4 regions of the Paenibacillus sp. P3E genome follow, and region 1 is predicted to be linked to each of the others. Evidence: predicted binding sites of a transcription regulator. Region 1 holds the regulator's gene; each other region holds the start of a gene.
What was found. The regulator Rex, encoded in region 1, represses fermentation and respiration genes when NADH is low (regulators of the CRP and FNR family bind a similar motif). The targets are predictions, from matches to a motif close to TTGTGAAATATTTCACAA.
Positions count from the first base shown of each region.

Region 2: a site for Rex is predicted at 1,160-1,177, ahead of A3842_RS04115 (DUF1641 domain-containing protein). Genes of this name have one in related genera too.
Region 3: a site for Rex is predicted at 1,394-1,411, ahead of pflB (formate C-acetyltransferase). Genes of this name have one in related genera too.
Region 4: a site for Rex is predicted at 1,389-1,406, ahead of A3842_RS15435 (formate/nitrite transporter family protein). Genes of this name have one in related genera too.

Region 1 covers NZ_LVWH01000114.1:30,975-33,182, reverse strand. Annotated here, with positions in the region: gene A3842_RS10365 (amidohydrolase) at 1-689, opposite strand, end outside; gene A3842_RS10360 (redox-sensing transcriptional repressor Rex) at 676-1,329, opposite strand; gene dinG (ATP-dependent DNA helicase DinG) at 1,516-2,208, opposite strand, start outside.
Region 2 covers NZ_LVWH01000020.1:2,564-4,771, forward strand. Annotated here, with positions in the region: gene A3842_RS04110 (NAD(P)/FAD-dependent oxidoreductase) at 1-624, opposite strand, end outside; gene A3842_RS04115 (DUF1641 domain-containing protein) at 643-1,056, opposite strand; gene A3842_RS04120 (nitroreductase family protein) at 1,401-2,018, shown strand; gene A3842_RS04125 (alpha-galactosidase) at 2,093-2,208, opposite strand, start outside.
Region 3 covers NZ_LVWH01000081.1:21,652-23,859, reverse strand. Annotated here, with positions in the region: gene pflB (formate C-acetyltransferase) at 1-1,303, opposite strand, end outside; gene adhE (bifunctional acetaldehyde-CoA/alcohol dehydrogenase) at 1,567-2,208, opposite strand, start outside.
Region 4 covers NZ_LVWH01000165.1:82,858-85,065, forward strand. Annotated here, with positions in the region: gene A3842_RS15430 (molybdopterin-containing oxidoreductase family protein) at 1-162, opposite strand, end outside; gene A3842_RS15435 (formate/nitrite transporter family protein) at 441-1,268, opposite strand; gene A3842_RS15440 (FAD-dependent oxidoreductase) at 1,555-2,208, opposite strand, start outside.

The DNA of each region.
Region 1 (2,208 bases):
CCGTAATCTGCAGCATTCTGTTCGACCTCCCGCCGGGTTTCGGACATGTGTGTATGCATAGGCAGGTTCAAATCATGGGCAGCCTGTACAAATTTCACGAAAAATTCAGGAGGACAGGTGTAAGGGGCATGCGGGGAAATCATCGTCGTGATCCTTCCATCCGCCTTTCCATGCCAATTTCGCGCAAAGGCTATCGCCTCCGCCAGCTTATGGTTCTGCACATCCTCAGGACAGAGGCCGATAACCCCGCGCATAAGCACGGCACGCATTCCCGACTGCTCTGAAACCTCAGCAACCCTGTCCATATGGTCATACATATCCAGGAAGGTGGTTGTGCCTCCCTTCAGCATTTCCAGTACAGACAAAGAGGTTCCCCAGTAGACATCGTCACTAGTGAATTTTTCTTCCATGGGCCACATCTTCTCCTGCAGCCAGTTCTGAAGAACCATGTCATCCCCATATCCGCGGAGCAGAGACATGGCGGTGTGGCCATGGGTGTTGACCAGACCCGGCATGAACAACAGACGGCTGCCGTCAACGGTCTGTGTCCCTTCTTCAATAACAGGTTTGACTTCTCCTATGTATGTGATGAGATCATTTTCTATAGTCATATAGCCGCTTAGAACCGGACTTTCCGTACCCGGCACCAGAAATCGCCCATTTACAATTACTGTCTTATTGCTGTTCATCTTCCACTTCGTCCTTTCCATCGTGCAAATAATAGGCCAGACTCTGCAAATCGGTAGTAAAATCAGCGGCGTGAATCCGGATGTTGGATGGCGTCTTCAAGATTACGGGTGCAAAATTAAGGATCGCCTCAATGCCTGAATCTACCAGAATATCTGCAACATTCTGTGCTTCACTATCCGGTACAGTGATAATACCGATGCGGATGCCCTGTTCGCGGATCGTGCTTCCCAGCTCTTCCATGGGCTGGACAATGAGTGAGTTGATTTTCTGCCCGACCTTGGGAGCATAGGAATCAAAAACAGCAGTGATTTTCATCGTGTCCTTCAAGTAAGCATTGTAATTTGAGAGAGCGTGGCCGAGATTACCTGCACCCACCAATGCCACGTTGATTTGCTGGTCAAGCTTCAAGATATGGCGGATTTTCTCAATCAGGTATGACACATCATAGCCAATACCCTTTCTGCCGAAATCCCCGAAATAGGCCAAATCCTTGCGGATTTGCGCCGGATTCAGATCCAGCTTTTGTCCCAGCTCCTGGGAAGATACGGTGGAGATTTCACGCTTCAGGAGATCATTCAGGAAGCGCAGGTACACTGGAAGTCTGCGTACCACGGCCTCCGATATTTTATCCGATTTCATATTTTCTCCTCCTAAAAGTTTTGTGAGCAATGCATCATAGTATTACTTCGTACAAAACTCACTTCGTAAGCATATGCCAAGTTTTGTGAGCATAAGTACAATCCATTCCCTGGTATCTCAGCACGAACCGGATACCAGGAGAACAGAGCTTCGTTGTTCCTTGACTATATTTGAAATGATTGCAGGTTAAGATACGCTGCCGTCTTCAAGCCATTCCGCAATTCGCGGAACCATCTGATCCGTCAGCATATGCTCCATTTTGGGTCCAGGCAGCGAGTAGAGGAAATACTTTCCGTAATAAGATTCGATAACCCTGGTATCATATACTATAACAATACCCCGGTCCTGGGCAGTACGCACCAGCCGGCCGAAACCCTGTTTGAAGCGGATAACCGCCTGGGGAACCGACAGCTTCATAAACGGGTTCTTTTTCTGTGCCTGAAGCAGCTCTGCCTTAGCCTCCGCAAGCGGATGGTTCGGTGGTTGAAAAGGCAGTCTGACAATGGCCAGACAGGTCAAAGCCTCGCCGGGAATATCCACACCTTCCCAGAAGCTGCTTGTTCCGAGCAATACAGAGGCGGAGCTGTCCTGAAAACGCCGGATCAGCTTACTCCGGCTGCCGCCTTCCACTCCCTGCCCCAGTACCGTAATGTCCTCGGAGACAAGCGCCTCCTTTAGAGGATCATAGACTTGGCGCAGCATTTTATAGGAAGTGAAGAGCACAAGCATCCGGCCCCGTGTAGCCACAGCAGCCTCCGCCAATGAATGCACCAGCTTATCGACAAAACGGGCATCGCCCACACTGCCTTTGACACTGGGGAAATCACGCGGTATGACCAGAAGTGCCTGTTCACGGTACTTAAACGGAGATGGGAGCAG
Region 2 (2,208 bases), on a different contig from region 1:
ATCCGGCAGCACTGGAAGGATCTTGGGCCCAGCTTCTACCAGCATCAGCTTGATATCTTGAGCATTCACACCATACCGTTTGGTCAGCTTCGGCAGCACATCAGCAATCTCGCCTACCAGTTCCACACCGGTCAGCCCGCCGCCGCCAATCAGAATGGCCGCATCGGCAGGATTGTGCGTCTTGGAATATTCACGAATGCGTTCTTCAATATGGGCATGGATTTTTGTCGCATCCGCAGCGGATTTCAGCACCATGCTATACTCTTCCAGCCCCGGGATGCCGAAGTATGCCGTAGTGCTGCCAAGCGCAACCACAAGGGCATCATACGTGAGCGCCGTACCGTCGGATAGCTGCACCTGCTTGTTATCAACGGAGAATGACTTCACCTTGGCAATTTTCAGATCAATGTCTTTTCCGGCAAATAGCTTGGTAAGAGGCATAGTAACAGCTTGTTCCGAGGCACTCCCTGCGGCCAGACGATGAAGCTCGGTAATAATCTGATGCGTCGGATACTGATTGATGACTGTGATTTTAGCTTCAGCCTTACTCATATATTTGCGTACGTTAATAGCACTCAGAAGGCCGCCATAGCCAGCTCCGAGAATCACGATATGTTTTGACATGATAATGTTCCTCCGTCCTTATTTTTGTGGATTACGTTCGCCGCTGACCTGCAGGTATGCATTCATGAAACGGAGCATTTTTTGCACCTGGGGGTCCTTAATCATTCGCATCATGCCGAACAGGCTGATCGTTTCACTGCTCTCGCTGGCACGATCTTTGGCTTCGATCACTGTAGCCGCCATCGTTTTAACGGAATCTACTACAGGCTCCGCAAGCTCCTTGATAGCACCCACTGTATCATTTTTCAGCACTTCATCCGATGCAACAGCCTGCACAAAATCAAGTGATTTGGTTAATGCACCAACCAGCTGTGTAATCTGGGGAAGCTGCTCCACCAGTGTTGTTAGGGATTCCTGCACCTCAGGCTTCAAGAGCTGATCCAGGAGATCTTCTTTGGTAAAAGCTTTGGTTTGAGTAATGGTTTCTGACATAATGAGCGCTCCTTTACAATAGCTTTATTTCATATAGAAGATGGACTAGCAGATGAACGAAATAATTAATCTCTAAATCAATGTGATTATTATAACATTCTCTATGTAATAAATGTCACAATCTTTTTGCCTCTATACCCTTATTTTGTGATTAAAATCACTTCTTTTCTTCGGATTTCGATATATCCCTCATTTTTGTAAAAAAATTTAGTGCAGCGTTACTTTTAGTCATTGACGAAGGTAAAATGCCGTGATATGTTTAGCAAGTAACAAATAGTAAGTTTATTTATTAATATCAGCTATTAATAATTATTAACCACTACATACACAATGGAGGAACGAACATGAGTACTTTTTCAGAATTGGTTCAAGCACGGAGATCCGCAAATAACTTCGTAGAGGGCATCGAGATTCCCCAGGGCGAGCTGGAGGAAATGTTCTCGCTGGCCCGTCTTGCCCCTTCAGCCTATAATTTGCAGCATGCGCATTATAAGGTGGTTGCCAATGAAGAGCTGAAAGAAAAAGTCCGTGAAGCAGCCTATGGCCAATATAAAATCCACACAGCTTCAGCCGTTATCGTCGTGCTTGGAGACAAGCATGCGTATCTGCAGGCACCGGAAATCTATAGCGGCCTGAAAATGCTGGGAGCTATGAGCGCGGAAGAATTTGACGGCACCATTGAAGCCATCAATGGCGCCTACATTGGAAATGACGCTTTTCAGCGCGATGAAGCGATCCGCAATGCCTCCCTGTCCGCGATGCAGTTCATGCTGATTGCCAAGGACAAGGGCTGGGATACCTGCCCGATGATCGGTTTCGATTCTGAAGCCCTCAAGGCGACCCTGAGCCTGCCTGAGAATTTGGTACCGGTCATGCTTATTACCATCGGCAAGGACAACAAGCACAAGATCAGACCCCGCGGCTACCGCAAGCCGGTGAATGAGTTTGTTGAGTTCTTTTGAGTGATGCACGCAGCAAAAAGAGCCATCCGGGACGGATGGCTCTTTTTTGCTTAAACAGTAGTAATTTCTACGCTCTACACTCTGCGGAAACGCCACAGGATACTTTGAAAATCACCATGCAATGCAGGCAGCGGCAATCCCGCATACATCAGATGATCGCCTCCGTATACACCGCCGCCTTCCAGCCATT
Region 3 (2,208 bases), on a different contig from region 1:
CACGAGCTCCGAAGAACTGCATTTGCTTACCGATACGCATTGCGGATACGCAGCAAGCAATACCGTAGTCATCACCGTAGATTGGACGCATCAAATCGTCATTTTCATATTGAATCGAGCTGGTTTCGATGGAAACCTTAGCACAGAATTTTTTGAAGCCTTCTGGCAATTTTTCAGACCACAGTACAGTCAGGTTCGGCTCTGGAGCTGGTCCCAGATTGTAAAGGGTGTGCAGGAAACGGAAGCTATTCTTGGTTACACGTGTAGTTCCGTCTACAGACATACCGCCAATGGATTCAGTAACCCAAGTTGGGTCTCCACTGAACAGTTCATTGTAATCAGGAGTACGCAAGAACTTAACGATACGCAGTTTCATGATGAAATGATCTGTCAGTTCCTGTGCTTGTTCTTCGGTCAGTGTTCCTTCTGCAAGGTCACGTTCTACATAGATATCAAGGAAAGAGGATACGCGTCCCAGGGACATAGCAGCACCGTTCTGTTCTTTGATAGCAGCCAGGTAACCGAAGTACACCCATTGGAAAGCTTCTTTAGCATTATTTGCAGGTTTGGAGATATCCATTCCATGCATTTCAGCCATTTTCTTCAATTCGCCAAGTGCACGAATCTGCTCGGAAATTTCTTCACGGAGACGAATAACATTTTCGGTCATGGAATCAACTTCAAGGTTGTTAAGGTCTTGTTTCTTTTCTTTAATCAGGAAATCAATGCCGTAAAGAGCTACACGACGGTAGTCACCGATAATACGGCCACGGCCGTAAGCATCAGGAAGACCAGTGATAATACCTGCTTTACGAACAGCTCTCATTTCAGAGGTATATGCATCAAATACGCCTTGGTTATGCGTTTTGCGGATGTTCGTGAACATTTCAACAATGTTTTGCGGAAGTTCGAAGCCGTAAGCCTTGGTAGCATCGATCATCATCTTGATTCCGCCGAAAGGTTGAATGGAACGTTTGAAAGGTGCATCTGTTTGAACGCCGACAATTTGTTCTTTGTCTTTGTCAATATAACCAGGGTTGTGAGATACGATAGTGGATACAGTATTAACATCCACATCCAGCACACCGCCATTAGCAATTTCCTGCTTGGTCATTTCAGATACAATTTTCCAAAGTTCAGTAGTATTGTAAGTAGGGCCTGCAAGGAAATCTTCCTTGCCAAGATAAGGCTTGATGTTCTTTTCAATAAAATCATTAACGTTTACTTTTCTGGACCATTTGCCTTTTGCAAAACCGCGCCATCCAGACTTAACCTCTTGTACATCTTTTTCAATCACCGACATGCTAAATCCCTCCATTTATATTTAGTATATTTGTAGAGATCGCGGGCTTGAAGGTTAATCCCGTGTCTCGTGATCCCAAAAAAGATCTAGTTGTTATAAAATTCACAATTGCTTCTTCATAAACGGGACCGTTGTCTATATAAACATTTTAGTTTATTTTCTGAAAAAGGACTGTGACAAATATCACTCTTTCGGTGATATTTGTCACTTCCATCCAGTCCCATATTAGCCTATAAACTCATTTTTTGCTAAACAACCGTTAATTAGTTATCGAATCTGCCATAGAAAGCATTCCGATATACATCAGCAAGTTCAGAAACCAGTGGCAGCTTAGGATTGGCAGTTGTGCATTGGTCTTCAAATGCACGGTCAGCCAAGTAGTCTACACGGGATTCGAAATCCTTAGGATCGAAGCCAAGCGCTTGGAACGACTCTTCAATACCGAGTTTTTTGTTCATGTCGCGGATCGCGTTGATCAGGCTTGTTACACCTTCTTCAGTAGTGCGTGCTGGCAATCCCAGAATACGTGCGATTTCGGCATAACGTTCGTCAGCTACAAAGTGCGAATATTTAGGGAACGAAGCGAACTTTGTAGGTTTTTTAGCGTTGTAGCGGATAACGTGTGGCATCAAAATTGCATTGGTACGGCCGTGAGCGGTGTGATACTGTCCGCCCCATTTGTGGGCCAAGCTGTGGTTGATACCCAGGAATGCGTTGGCAAATGCCATACCAGCCAGCGTAGATGCGTTGTGCATTTTTTCGCGGGCAAGCTTGTCGCCTTGCAATGCCGATTTTTCAAGGTATTGGAATACCAATTGGATAGCTTTGATAGCCAAACCGTCCGAGTAGTCACTTGCCATTACGGAAACGTAAGCTTCGATGGCATGAGTCAATACGTCCATACC
Region 4 (2,208 bases), on a different contig from region 1:
ATGCCGTACCTTGTTGCAGATCGCCCCTTTGGTCACCGGATGCTCGGGGTTGCCTTCCACCTTAATGATTTTGCCGTCCTGCTTATGCACTAGAAGTCCGCATGTGTCAGGGCAATCCAGCGGACATACCGCCGGAAAAACCCCATCTCCGCTGTAACTCATGGGCGTTAGTCCCCCCTTGTCACTTGAATATGTATATTCTATAACTGCACCTGTTCTACGTAAAGAAAATAGGCGAAAACAAACTGATTCGTTCCAACTATGTCAGGGTAATAGAGCATATGAAACACTCCCTATGAATTCGCCGTGAGCCCGATTTCGTTCCCCCGAGTCGGATATGCACGGCGAATTTTGTGTTGTCTGAGATACAAAAAGACACTCCCTAATAGATATCAGGGAGTGTCTGTATAACCATCCAGCCCATGCGGACCGTTAGTATTTTATGCGTGTTTTTTTACACCGGCAGCAGAAATACCTTCCACCGATTGAATAGCCGCTGGCGCTTTGCGCAGGTAAGCCATCCAGTATGCAAAAGCGACGAAGATGGCGCCGCCTGTCAGGTTGCCCAGCCAGACCGGAGCGAAATTGCCGAAATACTGCGACCAGGTAAAGTGACCTTCAAAAATAGCAGCAGGGATAAGGAACATGTTAGCTACAACGTGCTGGAAGCCGATAGCTACAAACGCCATAGTCGGAAACCAGATCCCGAGGATTTTACCACTGAAATTATCCGCTCCGTAAGAGAGCCATACCGCCAGGGCAACGAGCCAGTTACAACCGATACCGGAAACAAAGGCCTGCAGGAAGGTAGCATCAATCTTGTGTCCGGCCATATCCACCAGTTTATCCAGATACACGCCATCTGCAGTGAGGCCAACAACGTGGCCGAAGAAATAAGCGACGAACAAGGCACCGGCGAAATTACTGATTGTAATCAGCACCAGATTCTTGAACATTTCCCATAGCGAAATCTTCTTCGCCATAAAAGCCAGCGGCACAGCCATCATATTACCGGTCAGCAGTTCCCCTCCGGCCAGCAGCACCAGGATCAGACCTACCGGGAACACGGAAGCGCCGATAAAGTTAGCGATAGAGCCCCATTCCTTCGGTGCGCCTGCGATAACGCGAATGTCCAGCAAAAATCCGAGCGCGATGAACGCTCCCCCCAAGAAGCCAAGAATAAGTACGGTACTGAGTGAATTATGCGCCTTCTTAATTCCGTTCTCTACCGTGACTTCGGCAATCCCCTGCGGTTTGTTATAAGCCATGATTCCTATCCCCTTCGAATTACTTAAAATTTGTTCCTTTATGCCATTGTAGCGTGTCAACTAACACATTTACGTGATAAATATCACTCTTGTAAAAACTAAGTGAAAGTTTTCACTGACATGTCAAATTTACCACAAAAGCATCCGCTGCGGAATATTTTTTATCTCAGAAGAGACGAATTCCCCATTTTCTGCGGGAGTCAACTTCCGTTACCCCAAAATGCCAGAGCACAGCAAAAAGCCGGAGCCGCAAAATCGGCTCCGGCTAACGGGGGCAGCCTTAGGTTTAGACAGTTACGGTTTCTTTACGGGCAACTGTTGCAGGCAGGGCTTGAAGTCCCGCTGTATTCAAGAAATTCCAAGGCTTGTTGTAGTGCGGCTGGAAGAAGAAATCAATGAAGGCCAGCTGGTCTACAGTCATTTTATTCTGAATGCACACTGACACGGTATTGATCGACTGTGTCAGATCCATCTTGGACATGATCTGTGCGCCGAGAATGCGGCGGGTCGAGCGGTCATAGACCACTTTTAGCTGAACCTGCTCAAAGGTTGGCATGAACTCGGGACGATAGTTGTCGGTCAGCAGAACACTCTCGATATCCATTCCTTCTGCAATAGCGGCATCCTCTGTCAGCCCGGTTCCGGCAATATTATCTTCATAAATCTTTATTCCCGAAGTTCCCTGTGTACCCATGTATGGGATCGTCTGCGATACCAGGTTGCGGGCTACCAGTGTTCCCATGCGTACAGCGTTGGTGGCCAGCGGAATGTAAGCATGTTTGCCGGTTGGATTATAATGAATTGCACAGCTGTCACCGGCGGCATAGATGTCCGGAAGGCTGGTCTGCATATAGTCATTGACGATAATCGCGCCGTTAGGCAGCATATCCACCTTACCCTTCAGCAGTTCGGTATTCGGACGGAATCCGATACAGAGGAT